4 regions of the Diaphorobacter sp. LR2014-1 genome follow, and region 4 is predicted to be linked to each of the others. Evidence: predicted binding sites of a transcription regulator. Region 4 holds the regulator's gene; each other region holds the start of a gene.

Evidence for each region. The regulator LexA, encoded in region 4, represses DNA repair genes until DNA is damaged. The targets are predictions, from matches to a motif close to ACTGTATNNNNATACAGT.
Region 1: the regulator LexA is predicted to act here: its motif matches at 2,254-2,271, upstream of BV908_RS04200 (DNA topoisomerase IV subunit B).
Region 2: the regulator LexA is predicted to act here: its motif matches at 2,634-2,651, upstream of recA (recombinase RecA).
Region 3: the regulator LexA is predicted to act here: its motif matches at 1,713-1,730, upstream of BV908_RS06400 (VRR-NUC domain-containing protein).

Annotation. Positions count from the first base shown of each region.
Region 1 is NZ_MTBE01000003.1:192,114-197,598, reverse strand. It holds gene dapA (4-hydroxy-tetrahydrodipicolinate synthase) at 1-201, opposite strand, end outside; gene BV908_RS04210 (class I SAM-dependent methyltransferase) at 236-820, opposite strand; gene BV908_RS22895 (hypothetical protein) at 823-951, opposite strand; gene BV908_RS04205 (MFS transporter) at 954-2,171, opposite strand; gene BV908_RS04200 (DNA topoisomerase IV subunit B) at 2,288-4,270, shown strand; gene BV908_RS04195 (lytic transglycosylase domain-containing protein) at 4,309-5,187, shown strand; gene parC (DNA topoisomerase IV subunit A) at 5,184-5,485, shown strand, end outside.
Region 2 is NZ_MTBE01000018.1:47,904-53,388, forward strand. It holds gene BV908_RS13225 (DUF1631 family protein) at 1-673, shown strand, start outside; gene recX (recombination regulator RecX) at 907-1,362, opposite strand; gene recA (recombinase RecA) at 1,444-2,565, opposite strand; gene BV908_RS13240 (MarR family winged helix-turn-helix transcriptional regulator) at 2,715-3,209, shown strand; gene BV908_RS13245 (response regulator transcription factor) at 3,259-3,933, shown strand; gene BV908_RS13250 (sensor histidine kinase) at 4,013-5,458, shown strand.
Region 3 is NZ_MTBE01000005.1:86,272-91,756, forward strand. It holds gene BV908_RS06390 (ATP-binding protein) at 1-954, opposite strand, end outside; gene BV908_RS06395 (response regulator) at 951-1,628, opposite strand; gene BV908_RS06400 (VRR-NUC domain-containing protein) at 1,738-3,423, shown strand; gene BV908_RS06405 (ATP-dependent DNA helicase) at 3,420-5,485, shown strand, end outside.
Region 4 is NZ_MTBE01000030.1:39,581-45,065, forward strand. It holds gene lpxK (tetraacyldisaccharide 4'-kinase) at 1-521, shown strand, start outside; gene BV908_RS17215 (Trm112 family protein) at 530-712, shown strand; gene kdsB (3-deoxy-manno-octulosonate cytidylyltransferase) at 709-1,497, shown strand; gene adk (adenylate kinase) at 1,619-2,275, shown strand; gene BV908_RS17230 (asparaginase) at 2,363-3,334, opposite strand; gene lexA (transcriptional repressor LexA) at 3,417-4,091, shown strand; gene BV908_RS17240 (hypothetical protein) at 4,253-4,654, shown strand; gene BV908_RS17245 (pyridoxamine 5'-phosphate oxidase family protein) at 4,776-5,276, shown strand.

The DNA of each region.
Region 1 (5,485 bases), on a different contig from region 4:
GCGAATGATTTCGCAGTGCTCCTCCACGTTCACCGTGGGCGATTCGCCGGTCGTGCCCACCACGCCGATGCAGTCGGTGCCTTCTGCGATGTGCCAGTCGATGAGTTTGCGCAGCGCGGGGTAGTCCACACTGCCGTCGTCATGCATGGGCGTGACGAGGGCGACGATGCTGCCGGTCAGGGGGGCGCTGGGAGAAGTCATGTCCGCGTTCAAAAACGGTAAAAACACATTCTAACTAGACGGGGCCCTGCAGCGGCGTGCGCAGCGGCGCGCGCAGCGGCCCGTCCATGGACGGCGCAGGCCGCACGGCGGCGATGCGCTGCACGAAGCGCGCGGGCGCGTCGAGGAAGCCTTCCTCGTAAGCCACGATGCGCAGGTCCCGGCAGGCCTGCAGCAGTTCGCCCGGCTTCAGCAGGAATTCGGCCCGCGCGGGCCGGCCGACAGTTTCGTTGCCCACGGCGAAGGTCTCATAGAGCAGCACGCCACCGGGCGCCACGCTGTCCACGATGGTGGGCAGCAAAGGACGCCACAGGTAATTGGTGACCACCACGCCGGCAAAGCGCTGCCCGGGCAGGGGCCAGGGGCCAGCCTCGATATCCGCAACGATCGTCGCGCCCCATGGTGCTATGCTTTCAATAGCTTCTGGCGCTTTATCTATGCCCGTTACCGGGTGTTTTCTTTCATGGAACCAGCGCATGTGACGGCCGTGACCGCAAGCCACGTCCAGCACACTGCCGCCTGCAGGCACCAGGTGGGACCAGCGCTGTATCCATTCCGAGGCCGCGGGCAGCGGCGCATGGGCGGTGCCGTGCGGGGCCATCGTCAGAAGCAGGCCCAGATCTGGTCCGCCAGCGTCAGCATGAAGTCGGGCTGCAGGTACAGCGCGAACACCCCCAGCAGCACCGCGAGCAGCGCAGCTGCGACGATCGACCGCTTGTACAGGGTGCGCATGGTCAGGCCGCCTGAGGGGTGGCGCGCACGATGGCGCCCTCGCGTACGGGCAGGTTCACCAAGCCGGCGAGGATGCCCAACACAATCGCCAGGTACCACACGATGTCGTAGCTGCCCGTGCGGTCATACAGATAGCCGCCCAGCCACACGCCCAGGAAGCTGCCGATCTGGTGGCTGAAGAACACGAAGCCGCTGAGCATGGACAGGTGCTGCACCCCGAAGATCTGCGCAACGGTGGCATTGGTGGGGGGCACCGTGGACAGCCACAGTGCGCCGATCACGGCCGAGAACACGTAGACCGACAACGGCGACAGCGGCACCAGCAGGAAGATGGTGATGGCCACGGCGCGGGCGAAATAGATGAACGCCAGGATGTGGCGCTTCGGGATCCGTTGGCCCAGCGAGCCCGCGATATAGGTGCCGAATACGTTGAACAGCCCGATCAGCGCCAGCGCATAGCTGGCCACCTGGGGCGTGAGGCCCTGGTCGCGCAGATAGCTGGGCATGTGCACGCCGATGAACACCACCTGGAAGCCGCACACGAAGTAGCCGGCGGTGAGCAGCAGGAAGCTGCGGTAGCGCAGCGCCTCGGCAAAGGCCTCGCCCACGGACTGGGTACGTTTGATGGGGGCGCTGCCATGAAAGCCCGGCTCGCGCAGGCCGAAGGCCAGCGGAACGATCAGGATCACCATGGCCGAGAGCACCAGCAGGGCCTCTTGCCAGCCCAGGCGCAGGATCAGTTGCCCCTCCAGCGGCACCATGAGGAACTGGCCGAACGAGCCCGCCGCAGCGGCCACGCCCATGGCCCAGGAGCGCTTGTCGGCCGGGATCTGCCGGCCCAGCACCCCGTAGATGATGGCGTAGGTGGTGCCCGCCTGTGCAGCGCCGATCAGCACGCCCGTGGTCAGCGAAAACAGCAGCGGCGTGGGAGACAGCGCCATGCCGGCCAGGCCCATGGCGTAGAGCGCTGCGCCGCCGATCAGCACGCGGAAGGCGCCCAGGCGGTCGGCCAGCATGCCGCCAAAGATGCCGAACAGACCCCAGGACAGGTTCTGAATGGCCATGGCCAGGGCAAAGGTCTGGCGTGTCCAGCCCATGTCCTGGGTGATGGGCTGCAGCCACAGGCCGAAGCCGTGCCGGATGCCCATGGACAGAGTGACGATGGCGGCGCCGCAGATCAGCACCTGGGCCATGGACAGTTTTCGGGTTGCGTCGTGCATCCGGCGAATGTAGCGAAAACCCGTGTCGCCTGCTTGGCGCCCCCCTGTGCAGCACGCTGGCGGGGCAAGAAAGCGTCACCATCCTGGTTTTATATCCAGCACTACAATCCGCCGCCATGGCAGTCAAACCCGCATCCACCTCCGCCAGCGACTACTCCGAAGGCTCGATCCGCGTCCTCAAGGGACTGGAGCCCGTCAAGCAGCGGCCGGGCATGTACACCCGCACCGACAACCCCCTGCACATCATCCAGGAGGTGCTGGACAACGCGGCCGACGAGGCACTGGCGGGCTTTGGCAAGAAGATCAAGGTGACCTTGCACACCGACGGCTCGGTGAGCGTGGAGGACGACGGCCGGGGCATTCCGTTCGGCCTGCATCCCGAGGAGAACGCACCGGTGGTGGAGCTGGTGTTCACCCGCCTGCACGCGGGCGGCAAGTTCGACAAGGGCAAGGGCGGGGCCTACAGCTTCTCGGGCGGCCTGCATGGTGTGGGCGTAAGCGTCACCAACGCCCTGGCCACCCGGCTGGAGGTGGCCACCCACCGCGAGGGCCAGGTGGCGCGCCTGGTGTTTGCGGGCGGCGATGTGACCGAGCCGCTGGCGGTGCGCCCGCTGCAGGCGGGCGAGCGCAAGCAGGGCACCACCGTGCGCGTCTGGCCCGACGCCAAATACTTTGAGTCCAGCAACCTTCCGATGGGCGAGCTGACGCACCTGCTGCGCAGCAAGGCGGTGCTCATGCCCGGCGTTACGGTGCAGCTGGTCAATGAAAAGACGCGCGACACCCAGACCTGGCAGTACAAGGGCGGCCTGCGCGACTACCTGGCGCAGACGCTGAGCGCTGACCCGGTGATCCCGCTGTTCGAGGGCGAGGGCTTCGCCGACCGCCACAACGAGAGCTTTGCCGAGGGCGAGGGCGCCGCATGGTGTGTGGCCTTCACCGAGGAAGGCCAGCCGGTGCGCGAGAGCTACGTGAACCTGATCCCCACCAGCGCCGGCGGCACCCATGAAAGCGGCCTGCGTGACGGCCTGTTCAACGCGGTCAAGAGCTTCATCGAGCTGCACTCGCTCCTGCCCAAGGGCGTGAAGCTGCTGCCCGAGGACGTGTTTGCGCGCGCCAGCTATGTGCTGGCGGCCAAGGTGCTGGACCCGCAGTTCCAGGGGCAGATCAAGGAGCGGCTGAACTCGCGCGACGCTGTGCGGCTGGTGTCCAGCTTCGTGCGCCCGGCGCTGGAGTTGTGGCTGAACCAGCACGTGGAATACGGCAAGAAGCTGGCAGAGCTGGCCATCAAGGCCGCGCAGACACGGCAAAAGGCCGGCCAGAAGGTCGAAAAGCGCAAGGGCTCGGGCGTGGCCGTGCTGCCCGGCAAGCTCACCGACTGCGAAAGCCGTGACCTGGCCTACAACGAGGTCTTCCTGGTCGAGGGCGACTCGGCCGGCGGCAGCGCCAAGATGGGCCGCGACAAGGAAAGCCAGGCCATCCTGCCGCTGCGCGGCAAGGTGCTCAACACCTGGGAGGTCGACCGCGACCGCCTGTTTGCCAACACCGAGGTGCATGACATCTCGGTAGCCATCGGCGTGGACCCGCACGGCCCGAGCGACACCCCCGACCTGTCCGGCCTGCGCTACGGCAAGATCTGCATCCTTTCGGACGCGGACGTGGACGGCTCGCACATCCAGGTGCTGCTGCTCACGCTGTTCTTCCGCCACTTCCCCAAGCTCATCGAGGCTGGCCATATCTTTGTCGCCCGGCCACCGCTGTTTCGCGTGGACGTGCCGGCGCGCGGCAAGAAGCCCGCGGCCAAGGTGTATGCGCTGGACGAATCCGAGCTGGAAAGCATCCTCGACAAGTGCGCCAAGGACGGCGTGCCGCGCGAGAAATGCCAGATCAGCCGCTTCAAGGGCCTGGGCGAAATGAACGCCGAGCAGCTGTGGGAGACCACGCTCAACCCCGACACGCGCCGCCTGCTGCCGGTGCAGTTGGGCACGTTCGACTTCTCCGCCACCGAGGGCCTGATCACCAAGCTCATGGGCAAGGGCGAGGCCGCCGCGCGCCGCGAGCTCATGGAGCTGCACGGCGACCTGGTGGATGTGGACATCTGACGAAGGCACTCGCCATGACTGCGCGCCTGGGATACCGTATGCGTAACAGCCTTTTGGGGCTTTTGCGCACGACTGGCATGTGCTGCGCGCTCCTGTTTTTGCAGCAAACCGCGCATGCGGACCTGTGGGCCTTCGTGGACGAGCGCGGCGTGACGCACTTCGCCGCGCAGCAGCTGGACGAGCGTTACGCGCTGTTCTTCCGCGGCAACGACTTCGACTCCGAGCGCGACGGCTCCAACACCGGACGTCAGGGTGCGGCCGATGTCTCCACCGGGCCGGCCAGTCCCTCGGGGGTGCGGCTGCTGGCCTTCTTCGAGGTGTCGCACGACTACAAGCTCGTGCGCCAGCACCTGCGCTCGGCGTCGGCGCGCCATGGCGTGGACTACGCGCTGCTGCAGGCGGTGATCGCCACCGAGTCGGGTTTCAACACCCGTGCGGTCTCGCCGCGCGGCGCCGTGGGGCTGATGCAGCTCATGCCCGCCACCGCCAGCCGTTTCGGCGTGAGCGGCGACGCCAGGCGCTCGGTGGAGCAAAAGCTGGTGGACCCCGCCACCAACGTGGCCGCGGGCACGCGCTACCTGCGCTACCTCATGGATCTCTTCGAGGGCCGCCTGGACTTGGCGCTGGCGGCCTACAACGCGGGCGAGGGCGCCGTGCAGCGCGCCGGCAACCGCGTGCCCGCCTACCGCGAGACGCGCAACTACGTACAGAGCGTGATGGGCCTGTATGCGCTGCTCAAGCCGCCGCTACCGACGCGCAATCAGCGCGCGAACCCGGGGCGCGTGCGCATGGAACTGCCCGCCACGCCCCATTCCCTATCCGATGCCGGTGAGCGCGGCGACACGCAGCGCATGTCCACGCCTGCGCCCACGCGCCTGGCCCGGCAGTCATCGACCGAGTCTGTCTTCACTGAATGAGCGACCAACCCACTCTCGACTTCTCCGCGCCCGCCGACCACGGCGACAGCCTGGAACTGGCCGGCTATGCCCAGCGCGCCTATCTGGAATACGCCCTCTCGGTCGTCAAGGGCCGCGCGCTGCCCGACGTGTGCGACGGTCTCAAGCCCGTGCAGCGGCGCATCCTCTACGCCATGGACCGCATGGGTCTGGGCTACAGCGGGCCAAACCGCAATGTGGCGGCCAAGCCCGTCAAAAGCGCCCGCGTGGTGGGCGACGTGCTGGGCCGCTTTCACCCGCACGGCGACCAGTCGGCCTA
Region 2 (5,485 bases), on a different contig from region 4:
CGCGGCCTTCAAGCGCGCCGCGGCCGACCTGGTGTGGGCGGCGGGCGCCAAGCCCAACCGCGCCGACCGTGCGCTGGTCATCCAGAACCTGCCGGCGCTGCTGCAGAGCCTGCGCCAGGGGCTGGCGCTGATCGGCGTGGCGGGGCCCGAGCAGGACGCACAGATCAAGGGAATCACCGACACGCTGGCCGACGCTTTCCTCTCCAAGACGGCCTCGATCCCGCAGGCGCACATCGATGCCATGGCCAAACGCCTGGCGAACCTGGAGGACTACATCGGCGACGAGGCGCTGGGCGACATGCCGCTGAGTGCGGACAACATCGAGTTGCTGCTGGGCATCGACGCCTCGTCCATCCACGTCATCGCCGACAATGGCGCGCCTGTGCAGGACGACATGGTGGCCTGGGCGCAGCAGCTGCCGCTGGGCACCTGGTTCACGCTGGACCACAACGGCGCGTCCACGCAGGTGCAATACGCCTGGCACAGCCAGCGCAAGCAGCTGCACCTGTTTGCCACGCGCGATGGCGGCAGCTACCTCATCCAGCTGCGCCGGCTGGGGGCCTACCTGCAGGCGGGTCTGCTGGTAGCGCAGGAGGAGGAGAGCCTCACGCTGCGCGCCACGCGCGATGCGCTCACCAAGCTGGACGCCAACCCGGAGCGCCTGCTGGGTTGAGCGGTCGCGCCGCGGCCCAACGCGCACAACGGGGGCCGGCTGCGCACAGCCGCGCCGCGGGCCTCAAGCCTCTGGCATGTCCGCGGCGGCGCTGAAGCCATCGCGCGTATTGCGCGGCCTGGCATTGCACGACGGCGCGGCGTTGCGGGGTGCGACCGGTGGCGGACTGCGCGTCGACAGCTGCTATGGATGAAATAGCTTTGACGCTGGACAGAAGCGCGCCAAGCCCCGTTCTATTCCCATTCATCACCACCCCGCACCACGCGGCGCACCACGTCGGCGGCGAAGCCACGCGTGGCCAGAAAGCGCATCTGGCGCGCACGCTCCTGCGGCGTGTCGGCGGGCTGGTCGCCAAAGCGCTGGCGCCACACGGCCCGGGCGCGCTGCAGTTCGGTGCCCGCCAGCTGGGCGGCGGTGCTGCGCACCAAATCCTCGTCCAGCCCCTTGCGCCGCAGCTCCTGCAGCACGCGCTGGGTGCCGAAGCGCTCCGCGCGGCGGTGCACCACGGACTCGGCCACGCGCTCTGCATTGATGAAGTCGCGCGCCTGCAGCTCGTCCAGCAGCGCCGGCAGATCGTCGCCCTCCTGCACGTGGCGCGCCAGCTTGGCCTGCAGTTCGCTGCGCGAATGCTCGCGCTGGGCAAGCAGGCGCAGCGCACGGCCCTTGAGGGAGAGGGCGGTGAATCCCATGAATGCTATTGAAAAAAGAGCTTCCAGCGCTTGATGGTCAAGCGCTGGAGGCAGATTTCGTTCAAAAACCCCGGTGCGTGGTTACGCCTCGATCTCGCCCGTCTTGTCGGCCTTCTTGCCGCGCGCAGGCTTGTCTTCGGGCAGATCGGCCGCCGGGCTCGCGTGGCCCGTGGGCAGCAGTGCGATGCCCAGGCTTTCGCGCACCTTGTTCTCGATCTCCACGGCCAGGCCAGGGTTCTCGCGCAGGAACTCGCGGGCGTTGTCGCGGCCCTGGCCGATCTTTTCGCCGTTGTAGGCATACCAGGCGCCACTCTTTTCCAGGATGCGCGCGTTCACGCCCATGTCGATGATCTCGCCCTCGCGCGAGATGCCCTCGCCGAACAGGATGTCGAATTCGGCCGTCTTGAACGGGGGCGAGACCTTGTTCTTCACCACCTTCACCTTGGTCTCGTTGCCGATCGCCTCGTCGCCCTTCTTGATGGTGCCGGTGCGGCGGATGTCCAGGCGTACCGAGGCGTAGAACTTCAGCGCATTGCCGCCGGTGGTGGTCTCGGGGCTGCCGAACATCACGCCGATCTTCATGCGGATCTGGTTGATGAAGATGACCATGCAGTTGGTCTTCTTGATGGTGGCGGTGAGCTTGCGCAGTGCCTGGCTCATCAGGCGTGCCTGCAGGCCGGGCAGGGCGTCGCCCATCTCGCCCTCGATTTCGGCCTTGGGCGTGAGGGCGGCGACCGAGTCCACCACGATCAGGTCCACGGCACCCGAGCGCACCAGGCTGTCCACGATTTCCAGCGCCTGCTCGCCCGTGTCCGGCTGGCTGATGAGCAGGTCGGTGAGCTGAACGCCGAGCTTGCTGGCGTACTGCACATCCAGCGCATGCTCGGCATCCACGAAAGCGCACTGGCCGCCTTGCTTCTGCATCTCGGCGATGACCTGCAGCGTGAGCGTGGTCTTGCCCGAGCTTTCCGGTCCGTAGATCTCGATCACGCGGCCGCGCGGCAGGCCGCCCACGCCCAGGGCGATGTCCAGGCCCAGCGAGCCGGTGGAGACCACCTGGATGTCCTCAATGGCCTCGCCCTCGCCCAGGCGCATGATGGTGCCCTTGCCAAACTGCTTTTCGATCTGCGCGAGGGCGGCTTGCAGGGCCTTGGCCTTTTCGCTGTTGACGGCGGTTGCGTTGCCTTTGACGGTGGCGTCCATGGAATGCTCCTTCGGGTCGGGGTCGCGGTGAAATCGTGTGCCTGCCTGGAAACTGTTTCCAATGACAGGCTGGATGCTTGAACAGTAGTTTATGGGCGGTTGATGCGTTATCCAATCAATTTTTGGTCAGTTTGGCTGACAATATGCGGATGACCGCTCCCCCCAGCCTCGACGACCGCTGGCGCCAGACCCACCTGGGCCGCCTGCTGGGCCATGCCATGCGGCGCTTCGATGCGCGCGTGCTGCAGCTCATGGCGCGCGACGTGCAGGTGCCGCTGGCGCTGTCCAACCTCGCGGCGCGCGACCAGGTGAGCGCCGCGCACATCCACATCACGCGGCATCTGTCGCTGCAGGGGGACCGCCTCACCGACCTGGCCGAGCGCGCGGGCATGGCCAAGCAGTCCATGGCCGCGCTGGTGGAGCAGTGCGCGGCCTGGGGCCTGGTCACGCGCGAGCCCGATCCGCGCGATGCGCGTGCGCGCCTGGTGCGCTTCACGCCCACGGGACTGGCGTGGCTGCAGGCGTTTCGCGCGGCGGTGGCGCAGGCCGAGGGCGAGTTCCGCGCCGAGGTGGGGCAGGACGTGGCCACGGTGGTCGCGCTGGGCCTGGAGGCCTATGCCGGCGGCGAGGGCACGGCGGCCTAAAATTCAGGCAGAGCGCAGGCCGGCGCACGACAACCAGGAGAGACACCCCATGCGCATCCTCATTGCCGAAGACGACCAGGTGCTTGCCGACGGGCTGCTGCGCACGCTGCGCGGCTCGGGCGCCGTGGTGGACCATGTGGCCAGCGGCACCGAGGTCGATACCGCGCTCCTGACCAACAACGAGTTCGACCTGCTGATCCTCGACCTGGGCCTGCCCAAGATGCACGGCCTGGAGGTGCTCAAGCGCCTGCGCGGGCGCGGCTCGGCGCTGCCGGTGCTGATCCTCACGGCGGCCGACAGCGTGGACGAGCGCGTGAAGGGCCTGGACCTGGGCGCCGACGACTACATGGCCAAGCCGTTCGCGCTGTCGGAGCTGGAGGCGCGCGTGCGTGCGCTCACGCGCCGCGGCATGGGCGGCACCAGCAGCGCCATCCGCCACGGGCCCCTGGTGTACGACCAGGCGGGCCGCGTGGCCACCATCGACGGCAAGATGGTGGAGCTGTCCGCGCGCGAGCTGGGCCTGCTGGAGGTGCTGCTGCAGCGCGCCGGCCGCCTGGTGAGCAAGGAGCAGCTGGTGGAGCGCCTGTGCGAGTGGGGCGAGGAGGTGAGCAACAACGCCATCGAGGTCTACATCCACCGCCTGCGCAAGAAGATCGAGCGCGGGCCGATCCGCATCGCCACCGTGCGCGGCCTGGGCTACTGCCTGGAAAAGATCCCCGGCTGACGGGATCCGTGGATGCTCTGTTATTGATAGCTGCTTGCGCTTGATGCATAAGCGCTCGCGGCCAAAAACACCCACCACCTTGAAAATCTTCCAGCGCGAGCAGCGCTCCCTCTTCGGCGAAATCCTGGACTGGATGCTCACGCCGCTGCTGCTGCTGTGGCCGGTGAGCCTGGCGCTGACCTGGCTGGTGGCCCAGGGCCTGGCCAACAAGCCCTTCGACCGCGCGCTGGAGTACAACGCCCATGCGTTGGCGCAGCTCGTCACGGTGCACGACGGCAAGGTGCTGTTCAACCTGCCCCAGCCCGCCAGCGAGATCCTGCGCGCCGACGAGTCCGACATCGTCTATTACCAGGTGCTCTCGCCCACGGGCGACTACCTCTCGGGCGAGCGCGACCTGCCGCGCCCGCCGCCCGAGGAGCAGGCGTTCTCCGGCGAGGTGCGGCTGCGCGACGCCGAGCTGCGCGGCATCGACATCCGCGTGGCCTACATCTGGGTGCGCGTGCCGCTGCCCGATGCGCCCGCCGCGCTGGTGCAGGTGGCCGAGACACGCGCCAAGCGCAGCGTGCTGGCCACCGAGATCATCAAGGGCGTGATGCTGCCGCAGTTCGTCATCCTGCCGCTGGCGGTGCTGCTGGTCTGGCTGGCGCTGGCGCGCGGCATCAAGCCGCTGCACCAGCTGGAGGAGCGCATCCGCGCGCGCAAGCCCGACGACCTCTCGCCGCTGGACCACAAGGCCGTGCCGATGGAAGTGGCGCCGCTGGTGGATTCGGTGAACGACCTGCTGCGGCGCCTGTCGGAATCCATGGCCACGCAAAAGCGCTTCCTGGCCGACGCCGCGCACCAGCTCAAGACCCCCCTGGCCGGGCTGCGCATGCAGGCCGACCTGGCGCAGCGCGAGGGCACCAGCACCGAGGAGCTCAAGCAGTCGCTCAAGCAGATCGGGCGTTCGTCCATCCGCGCCACGCACACCGTCAACCAGTTGCTGGCGCTGGCGCGGGCCGAGGGCGGCAGCGCCGTGGTGCAGCGCCAGCCGCTGGACCTGGCGCGGCTGGTGATCGAGGTGGTGCGCGACAGCGTGCCGCGCGCCATGGACAAGCACATCGACCTGGGCTACGACGGCGTCGAGCCCGGCACCAATGGCGTGTGGATGGACGGCAACCCCACGCTGCTGAAGGAACTGGTGCGCAACCTGGTGGACAACGCCATCAACTACACCCCGTCCAGCGCGCAGCAGCCCGGCGTGATCACCGCGCGCGTGCTGCCCGACCCGTTCAGCCATGTGCTGCTGCTGCAGGTGGAGGACTCGGGCCCCGGCGTGCCCGAGGCTGAGCGCGAACTGGTCTTCCAGCCCTTCTACCGCGCTCTGGGGACGGACGCCGACGGCTCCGGCCTGGGCCTGCCCATCGTGCGCGAGATCGCGCGCCAGCACGGCGCAGAGGTGGAGCTGGAGGACGTGCGCCCCGGCGCGGCCATGCCCGGCGCGCGCTTCAGCGTGCGTTTCGCGGCACGCGAATCGGGGCCATAGCGCTGCCGCTGTCCGATGCTATCGATT
Region 3 (5,485 bases), on a different contig from region 4:
GGTGCCCACGGTGGCGCGCGCCTCTCCCGCGCTGGCGCTTTCCACGCGTGCAAGCTGCAGCAGTTGCTCCAGCGTGGCGTGCATGTGGTCGATGCCTTCGCCCGCTTGGCGCAGTGCGTTGGCGGCCTTGTCGGGGCTGGCGTTGTTGTTGCCCGCGGCAAGTGTCAGCTGCGCCACCTGCACATGGGTCTTGATGGCGGTGAGCGGCGTGCGCAGCTCATGCGCCGCGTCGGCGGTCCAGCGGCGCTCGTGTTCCATGCTGGCATCCATGCGCGCCAGCAACTGGTTCAGGCTGTCCACCAGCGGGGCCAGTTCCTTGACGTCGCGGCCCGACTGCACGGGCGTGGGGTCGTGGGGTGGGCGCTGCACCAGCTCCTCGCGCAGGCGCTGCAGCGGGCGCAGGCTGCGCGTGCCCATCCACCAGGTCAGCAGCAGGATGACGGCAAGCGCCAGCACGAAGGGCAGCACCAGCGTGCGCACGAAGGTCTGCACCAATTGGTCACGCACATCCAGCCGGTCGGCGGTGGCCACGCGCACCCCCTTGTCCTCCAGCACATAGGTGCGCCACTGCTTGCCGCCCTTGGTGATCTGGCCAAAGCCCGCGTTGCCGGCAGAGGCCATGTCCGGGATGTTGTTGGTGCGCGCGATGGGCAGGATGTCCACTTCGCTGCGCACCAGGCTCACCTCGCAGGCCACACCATCGCGGCCAATGACCGACAGGAGCGCATCGTTGCTGGCGCGCGGCGCTACCGCCAGCTCGGCCTGCTGGAACTGCTGCACGATGCCCACCACCATCCGGGCCGATGCGATGAGACGGTCGTCCAGCAGCGTGCGCAGCTCGCGCTGCATGTTGGTGAACTGCCAGATCGCCACGCCGCTCCAGACCAGGCAAATGGTCAGGCTCAGGCCCAGCACCAGCCGAACCCGCAGGCTTTGCACCGGTCGTGGCGTCATGCCGCACCGCCGCAGTAGCGCGCGCCCAGCCGAAAGCCCAGGCCGCGCACGGTGTCGATCACATCGGCGCCCAGCTTCTTGCGCAGATGGTGCACGTGCACGTTCACGGTGTTGCTGCCCACGTCCTGGTCCAGGCCGTACAGGCTGTCATGCAGCTGTGCCGCGCTCAGCACGCGCCCATGCGCCTGCAGCAGGGCCTGCAGCAGCGCCCATTCGCGGCGCGAGATGTCTATCGCCACGCCGTTGCGCGTGACTTCGCCGGTGGCCATGTTGACCTGGCAGTCGCCCAGCGCCAGCAGGTCGCTGGTGCGCCCGCCCGCGCGGCGCAGCAGGGCGCGCAGGCGCAGCACCAGCTCCTGCAGGTCGAAGGGTTTGGTCAGGTAGTCGTCGGTGCCGGTCTGAAAGCCGGCCACCTTGTCCTCGATGGTGCTGCGCGCGGTAAGGATCAGCACCGGCAGCGCCAACCCCTTGCCGCGCCACTGGCGCAGCAGGCTGATGCCGTCGCCATCGGGCAGGCCTAAGTCCAGCACGCAGGCATCGAACTGGCGGCTGGTCATGTGGGCCTGCGCCTGCGCCACGCTGCCCGCGGTGTCGCTGGTGAAGCCGTGCAACTCCAGCCCGGCCTGGATGCCGCTGGCCACCAGTGCGTTGTCTTCGACGATCAGGATGTGCATGCGGCCCGCTTGGCAAAAGCCCGCATTCTAGGAACGGCGCGTTATCCCCACATTAACGGCGCACCCGCTGCGCCGGTATCATTGACTGTATAAACGCACAGTCTTTTGTATGCCGCAGCCCGGCCCTGCGCCCGCACCGCACCGCTTTTACTACCTGCACAACTTCCAGCGTGCGCTGGACTGGCTGCACACGCGCTATGGCGACCTGCTCGGTGTGGACGACCTGCAGTTCCTCACCGACTTTCGGCAACTGCCCCAGGCCGCACAGGCCCTGCTGGTGCGCATGGTGATGCGGCGCAGGCCGTGGTTTCGCGCGAGCAAGCTGGCCTATGACGAGATTCCCGACACGCGCGACGCTGCCGCGCCGTTGCTGTCGCGGGGCTGGCTGTGCGCCGATGCGCCCCTGGGTCTTTTGGAGCTGTTTGCCTTGCACACCAAGCGCGAGCTGCTACAGATTTTGCAGGGCACTGCGCTGCACCCCACCATGCGCAAGGCCGAAATGCTGCAGGCCCTGGCCGACCGCGCTGACCTTCGGCAGCCCTACGCCGCCTGGCACCCGCACGCCGACGAGCCCGTTTGGCACGTGACGGTGGGCGCGCGCTGCGAGCGCCTGCGGCTCATGTTCTTCGGCAACCTGCACCAGAGCTGGGCGGAGTTCGTGCTGGCCGACCTGGGCGTGTTCCGCTACGAGGCCGTGCCGCTGGACGCTGCCTCGCGCGCCTTCCAGCATCAGGCCGATGTGGACACCTACCTCGCCCTCAGCGCCTGCCGCCAGGCGCTGGACGCGGAGGGCTTCGACGCCGCTGCGCTGCTGCAGGCCCTGGCCGCCGCGCACAGCGCCACGCCGTGGCTGGAGCAGCGCCGCGCGCGGGTCCTGCTGCGCGTGGGCCAGGCCTGCGAGCGCGCGCGCGACTGGCCGCTGGCCGCCCAGGCCTACGCCGCCAGCCGCGCCCCCGGTGCGCGCCACCGCCATATCCGCGTGCTGGAGCGCATGCAATGCTCCGATCAGGCTCTAGCCCTTGCCCATCAAGCGCTGGCTGCTCCTGAAAGTGAAGAAGAACACCAGCGCGTGGCGCGCATGCTGCCGCGCCTGCGCCGCAGCCTGGGGCAGGGCGGCGGGCCGCGCCGGCCCGCGCTGGCCCCGGCCGTGGCTGCGCTGCGCATGGACGTGGAACTGCCCGCGCCCACGCCGCCCCAGTCGGTGGAGCACGCGCTGCGCGCGCACTGGCACTGCGCCGAGGCACCGGTGTTTTATGTGGAGAACACGCTCGTCAACGCGCTGTTCGGCCTGCTGTGCTGGCCGGCCATCTTTGCGCCGCTGCCGGGCGCGTTCTTCCACCCGTTCCAGAGTGGCCCGGCCGACCTGGGCGCGCCCGACTTCGTGGCGCGCCGCCAGGCCCTGTTCGACGCCTGCCTGGCCGAGCTGCACGACGGCCGCTACCGCGCCACCATCCTGCAGCGCTTTGAAGAGAAGCACGGCACCCAGTCGCCCTTCGTGGCCTGGGGCGCGTTGAGCGCCGAACTGCTGGCGCTGGCGCTGGAATGCATTCCGCCGGCGCACCTGGAGCGGCTGTTCGCCCGGCTGCTGCGCGACGTGCAGGCCAACCGCACCGGCCTGCCCGACCTGGTGCGCTTCTGGCCCGGCCGCCCGCCCGGGGCCGAGCGCTATGCGCTGGTGGAGGTGAAGGCCCCCGGCGACAAGCTGCAGGACAACCAGATCCGCTGGCTGGATTACTGCGTGGCGCAGGGCATTCCGGTGCAGGTGTGCCACGTGCAGTGGTGCGGCGCGGCATGACGGCCGCCCCGCGCCCCCACGTGGTGGCCGTGCGCGCGCTGTGCGAGTTCACGGCCCGCACGGGCGACCTGGACCTGCGCTTCACCCCCGCTCCCAGCGCCCTTGAGGGCATGGAAGGCCACCGCGCCGTGCAGCAGCGCCGGGGCGCCGGCTACGAGGCCGAGGTGCCCCTGAGCGGCACGTACGACCACCTGACGGTGCGCGGCCGTGCCGATGGGTGGAACGCAGCGTTGGGGCAGCTTGAAGAAATCAAGACCTACCGCGGCACGCTGGACAGCGTGCGCCCCCACCACCGCGCGCTGCACTGGGCCCAGGCCCAGGTGTACGGCCACCTGCTGTGCCAGGCGCGCGGGCTGGCGGGGCTCAAGCTCGCGCTGGTCTACGTGCACGCCACCACCCATGCCGAGACCGTGCTGGTGCAAGAGAACACCGCCGCCGCGCTGCAGGCGTTCTTTGCCACGCAGTGCCAGCGTTACCTGGCTTGGGCGCACAGCGAAGCCGCGCACCGCCAGCAGCGCAACGCGGCCCTGGCGCTGCTGCGTTTTCCGCTGCCCGCGTTCCGCGCCGGGCAGCGCGACCTGGCCGTGGCCGTGTACCGCACCGCGCACCCCAACGCAGAGGGTGCCAGCGCCCCCGCCGGGCGTTGCCTGCTGGCCCAGGCGCCCACCGGCATCGGCAAGACCCTGGGCACGCTGTTCCCGCTGCTCAAGGCTATGGCGCCCCCGGCTATGGCGCCCCCGGCCACGGTGCCCCCGGCGATCACCACGCCAGGGCAGGGCGGGCCGGCTCCGGCCGCTGCCGCATCCGGCGCCGCCGCCGATGCGGTGGCCAGCGGGGACACTGAAACCATCAAAAAAGAGAGCGCGCCACGCGCACCCAGCGGGCTGGACAAGCTATTTTTCCTCACGGCCAAGGGCACGGGCCACGGCCTGGCGCTGCACGCGCTGGCCCAGTTGCAGGGCGCGCTGGCCCCGCACGCGCCCGGCACGCCGCTGCGCGTGCTGGACCTGCACGCGCGCGACAAGACCTGCGAACACCCCGGCAGCGCCTGCCATGGCGATGCCTGCCCGCTGGCGCGCGGCTTCTTTGACCGGCTGCCCGCCGCCCGCGCCGCCGCCGTGCAACAGCCCGCGCCGTGGGATGCACCCGCCGTGCGCAGCGTGGCGCTGCAGCACGGCATCTGCCCCTACTACCTGTCGCAAGAGCTGGTGCGCTGGGCCGACGTGGTGGTGGCCGACTACCACTACTACTACGACAGCGCCGCCATGCTGTACGCCCTCACGCAGCAGCAGGGCTGGCGCGTGGCCGTGCTGGTGGACGAAGCCCACAACCTGCTGGAGCGCGCGCGCAGCATGTACACCGCGCCGCTCTCGCCCTTCGAGCTGGCCGCCGCACGCCAGGCCGCCACCGGCCCCGTGAAGAAGGCGCTCGACGCGCTGCACCGCCAGTGGAATGCGCTGGGCAAGACCGTGGGCCAGGCCGCAGAAGACGCTGGCACGCCAGGCGCACCCGGCGCATCGCACGCCGGCGCCACCGCACCCGCGCGCCCCATCGCCGCCACGCCCAGCTACCAGGCCCACACCACCGTGCCGCCCGCGCTGCTGGGCGCCGTGCAGCGCGCCGTAGGCGCCATGGCCGAGGCCCAGGCCGACCAACCCCTGCCGCCGGGCGACGCGGTGCTGGCGTTCTACTGGTCGCTGCTGCACTTCCAGGCCCTGGCCGAGCAGTTCGGCACGCATGCGCTGTTCGACCTGCAGCGCACCGCCACGCCACCGCGCAGCCGCAGCGGCCGGGCCCGCACACCCGCCACCACGCTGTGCATCCGCAACGTCATGCCCGCACCGCACCTGGCCGCGCGCCACGCCGCGGCGCAGGCCACGGTGCTGTTCTCGGGCACGCTCAGCCCGCCGCAGTTCTACCGCGACCTGCTGGGCCTGCCGCCCGACACCGTCTGGCTGGACGTGGCCGCCCCCTTTGCCGCCCACCAGTTGCAGGTGCGCGTGGCCCCGCACATCTCCACCCGCTGGCGTGACCGCGAGGCCTCGCTCGCCCCCATCGCCGA
Region 4 (5,485 bases):
TGGCGCGCGACCTGGAAGTCTGCGTCTTCAACGACGAAGGCGCCGGCAACGGCTGGCTGCTGCCCGCCGGCCCGCTGCGCGAGCCCTGGCCGCGCGCGGTGGACCTGGTGCTCCACGCCGGCTCCCCGCCCGGTGGGGTCGCGCCGCAATTCGCGCTGTCACGTGAACTCGCCGCCCATGCCGTGAATGCCAGCGGGCAGCACCTGCCGCTGGAGCAATTGCAGGGCGAACCGTCGCACGCACTCGCGGCGATCGCGCGGCCGCACGACTTTTTTGCGATGCTGCACGCCAGGGGCATTCAGCCCGAGAGCGAGGAAGCACTGCCCGATCACTATGATTTTTGTAGCTGGCAGCGCCCGCCAGATAAGCGCTTACGGCTGATTTGCACCGAAAAAGACGCCGTCAAGCTCTGGCCCGCGCACCCGGACGCGCTGGCCGTGCCGCTGGCCGTGCGGATCCCGCCGGCCTTCTTCGACGCGCTCGACGCCCGCCTGGCGTCGCTATCATCGTCCGGCCATTGAGGAACACCATGGATCCCAAACTGCTTGAACTGCTGGTCTGCCCCGTCACCAAGGGCCCGCTGACCTACGACCGCGAACGCCAGGAACTCATCTCGCGCAGCGCGCGGCTGGCCTATCCCGTGCGCGACGGCATTCCCGTGCTGCTGGAAAACGAGGCCCGCCCCTTGAGCGACGAGGAGCTGGAACAGTGAGTCGCGCCGCACCGTTCACGGTGCTGATACCGGCGCGCCTGGCCTCCACCCGCCTGCCCAACAAGCCCTTGGCCGATATCGCCGGGCTGCCCATGGTGGTGCATGTGGCCCGCCGCGCCAGCCAGAGCGGCGCCCAGCGCTGCGTGGTCGCGGCGGACGACGCGCGCATCGTCCAGGCCTGCCAGGCGCACGGGGTGCAGGCTCTGCTGACGCGCGCCGACCACGCCAGCGGCAGCGATCGCCTGGCCGAGGCCTGCGAGCTGCTGGGCCTGGCGGGCGAAGACATTGTGGTGAACGTACAGGGTGATGAGCCCCTCATCGACCCACGGCTGATCGACGCCGTGGCCGCACTGCTGCATGCGCGCGGCGATGCCAGCATGGGCACCGCCGCGCACGCCATCGACAGCGCGGAGGACTTTGCGAACCCCAACGTGGTGAAGGTGGTGCTGGACGCGCAGGGCCTCGCGCACTACTTCAGCCGCGCCCCCATCCCCCACGCACGCGACCACGGGCCGGGCAGCCTCTGGTGGCAGCCGGGCCAACCGGGGGTGCCCGTGGGTTTCGCACCGCTGCGGCACATCGGCATCTACAGCTACCGGGCAGGCTTTCTGCGCCGGTTTCCACAGCTGCCAGCGGCGCCGACCGAGCAACTGGAAGCGCTGGAGCAGCTGCGCGCCCTCTGGCACGGCCACCGCATCGCCGTGCACGTGACCGGCAGCGCACCCGGTGCGGGCGTGGACACGCCAGCCGACCTGGAGCGCGTGCGCACCCTCCTGGGCGGCTAGCGCGGCCGTCAGCTTGGCGCATGGCCCGCGTGCTATCCTTGTTCGCAACAAGAGCACCTGTCCCGCGCTGGCGCGCCGACGGCAAGCGTGCCCGCTGATTTCAAAACACTAGAGGACATCCATGAGACTGATTCTGCTCGGCGCTCCCGGCGCCGGAAAGGGTACGCAGGCCGCGTTCATCTGCCAGAAATTCGGCATCCCCCAGATCTCCACCGGCGACATGCTGCGCGCCGCCGTCAAGGCCGGCACGCCCCTGGGCCTGCAGGCCAAGGCCGTCATGGATGCGGGCCAGCTCGTCAGCGACGACCTGATCATCAACCTGGTGAAGGAGCGCATCGCCGAGCCCGACTGTGCCCAGGGTTTCCTGTTCGACGGCTTCCCACGCACCATCCCCCAGGCAGACGCCATGAAAGCCGCGGGCGTGAAGCTCGACTATGTGCTGGAGATCGACGTGCCGTTCGACGCCATCATCGAGCGCATGAGCGGCCGCCGCTCCCACCCGGCTTCGGGCCGCACCTACCACGTGAAGTTCAACCCGCCCAAGGTCGAAGGCAAGGACGACGTGACGGGCGAGCCCCTGGTGCAGCGCGAGGACGACAAGGAAGAAACCGTCAAGAAGCGCCTGCAGGTCTACAGCGACCAGACCCGCCCGCTGGTGGACTATTACTCCAGCTGGGCCAAGACCGATCCCGCCAACGCGCCCAAGTACCGTGCCATTCAAGGCACCGGCAGCGTGGAGGAAATCACCCAGCGCGCCCTGACGGCACTGTCAAGCTGACGAACCCGCCGCCGGCGCCCGCCAACGCCCCGCAACGCGGGGCGTTGTGCTGTGTGCCCAGGCAAGCGCCTCGGCCCATGACGGTGCTTATGAATTAGCGGACTGCATCAACTCCAGCAGCAGGCTGACCCGTGCCTTCATAGGGCTCAGCCCATCCGCATCACGCCAGGGCGTGCCCGTCAGGTCCATCATCCGCCCCTGCGGGCAGCGCGAAGCCACGCGCACCTGCACCCCGGCCGCCACGGCACGCGCGAGCGCGGCCTCCAGCGCATGGTGCAGCGTACCATTGCCGGTGGCGGCCACCACGATGCCGTGCACGCCCTTCTCCACCAGCCAGTCCACCAACGCGCCATCCGCGCCGGCGTGGCTGAGGACGATTTCCACGCGTGGCCAGGCGGCATCTGGCAGGATCGGCACCAGCGCGCCATGCGCAGGCTGTTCCACCTGCGGCGCAAGGCCGCGGGCCCAGCGCACGCGCCCCGCTTCCATCCAGCCCAGAGGCCCGGCATCGCCGGAGTCGAACGCGTCCAGCCGCAGCGGGTGCACCTTGCTCACCTCGCGCGCCCCGTGCACCACGCCGGCGGCCGCCATCAGAACCCCCCGCGCTGAGGGGTCGGCCGCTAGTGTGACGGCATCCAGCAGGTTCTGCGGCCCGTCCGGCGCGAGCGCCGTGGCCGGACGCATGGCACAGGTCAGTACCACCGGCTTGGCGGTGGTATCGAGCAGGTTGTGCAGCAGCCAGGCGGTTTCCTCCAGCGTATCCGTGCCGTGGGTGATGACGACGCCGGCCACGGCCGGGTCGGCCAGGTGTGCGGCGCAACGACCGGCCAGGCGCGCCCACACGTCAAAGCCCATGTCCTTGCTGTCCAGCTGCACCACCTGTTCGGCCACCAGCGCACCGCCCGCGGCCTGCACCAGCCCCGGCACCGCGGCCAGCAATTGCTCCACGCCGATCTGCCCGGCCGTGTAGCCCACGTTCGCACCTTGCACCGCAGAAGAGCCCGCAATCGTGCCGCCGGTGCCCATAACGACGATTTTTCTTGCAGCTGCCACTTGCATCCCTCCAAAAACTGTTCAAAAATACAGATACTGGATTAAAAAACAGTAACCCACTCAACCACCGACCGCATTGGATCGCACCATGCTCGACAGTCCCAAGCTCACCGCCCGCCAGCAGCAGATCCTGGACCTGATCCAGACCGCCATCGCGCGCACCGGCGCCCCGCCCACCCGCGCCGAGATCGCGGCAGAGTTGGGTTTCAAGTCCGCCAACGCAGCCGAGGAGCACCTGCAGGCGCTGGCCCGCAAGGGCGTGATCGAACTGGTCAGCGGCACCTCGCGCGGCATCCGCCTGCGCGGCGAAACCGTGCGCAACATCAATGCGGCGCGCGGCGCCCAGTTCAACCTGCCGATACCCGGCCTGTCGCAGCTCACGCTGCCGCTGGTGGGCCGCGTGGCGGCAGGCTCGCCCATTCTCGCCCAGGAGCATGTGGACCAGACCTATACGGTGGAAGGCAGCCTGTTTGCGCACAAGCCCGACTACCTGCTCAAGGTGCGCGGCATGTCCATGCGCGACGCGGGCATCATGGACGGCGACCTGCTCGCCGTACAGGCAACGCGCGAGGCGCGCAACGGGCAAATCATCGTGGCGCGCCTGGGCGATGACGTCACGGTCAAGCGCCTGCGCCGCACAGGCAGCGCCATCGAGCTGCTGCCCGAGAACCCCGACTACCCGGTGATCCGCGTCGAGCCGGGCGAACCTTTCGAGATCGAAGGGCTGGCCGTGGGCCTGATACGCAACACCATGCTCATGTAGTCCGTTGAATGCAGCGCCGCCGCAGGTGGCGGGCGTCTGGCAGGCGGTAGCCCGGGCATGCCCCGTGGCTGCGGCATGCCAACCCTGCGGATGCGCGCTTGACGTCCTTGGCAATCCTGCCTGTGTTCCACCTTCATGCCCTGGCATGCCGGAGTCTTCACATGGGATTTGCCCTCTTTGCCTTTGCCTCCCTTTCCCGCCCCTTGCGCCGCCTGCGCCGATGGGGACTGGCCGCACGCCATATGTCGCGCGGCGCTGCACCCTCTGCCTGCACCACGCACGGACGCGCCGATGCACTCCAGCGAGCGACGCCCAACGCCGGCCCTCCCGATAGCCCCGCCGTGGCGGGCATGGCGCAAGAAAATCCGGCCCGCCACCGCGCCTTTGCCATGCCTGCCGCGGATGCGGCCATGCAGCACACAGGTCTGCGGCCTGCGATCTCCACCCGTTCGCCCCCCCTGCGCGTGATCCTGCGCCATGACACCGACGACGCGTGCAAGCTCGTGATTTCCGGCCGCATGGCCGATGTGTGCGCGGAACTGGAGCGCCTGGCCCTGCGCTGACCGCGGGGCACTGCTGCGACCACTTCTGACACTTTTCGAAGGCGTCGCGGCAGCAGCGCGTTCATCGCAGGCCCGTTTCTACAATGCACGGCACTTGCAACTGCCCGCCCCCAAGCACGCCATGACCCACGAGTCCCGCCTGGACCGCTTGCTGCGGCAACTGCTGTGGGGCCGGCGCACGGCCGCGCTGGCAACGCTGCAAACCCTGCCCGGCGCGGAATCGGTGCCATCCATAACGCCAGCGGTGTCGTTCGTTCCGTATGCCATCGACTCCACGGCCCAGGTGCTGGTATTGCATGTCAGCGCCCTCGCCGCCCATACCCGCAACCTGCGGCAATCGCCCGCGGTTTCTCTCCTGATCACGGCGCCCGAGGACGCGGCCCAGCCCGTGCATGCGCTGGAGCGCGTTGCCATCCAAGGGCAAGCCGTACTGCTTGCGCCCGAGGCAGCCGCCAGCGCGCGCGCCGCCTACCTGCAGCGCTTCCCTGAGGCAGCGCCCATGACGGCGCTGGGCGACTTCCAGTTCGTGCAGATCATCCCTTCGGCGGGCCGCCACGTGGCAGGGTTTGGCGCGGCGCGGGATTTATCTGCCGAGGAGCTGAAGGCGCTGCTCATGTCTTGACGCTGGGGCGATCGGCGCCGCCAGCTGTTGCATGGCAAGGCGCCGTTCCGCCCAGGCGAGCGCTGGCGGCCGCAAGCCCGGTGCCTGGGAAGGCCACACGGGTCGCTGCCAGGGCCGGTTTGGTGACGGGTTGGCGGACGCTCGCCGTGCGCGCCAAAGCATGAACGGCCCCGCCCACGGCGGCTGGTGGCAGCACATCTGCCCCGACG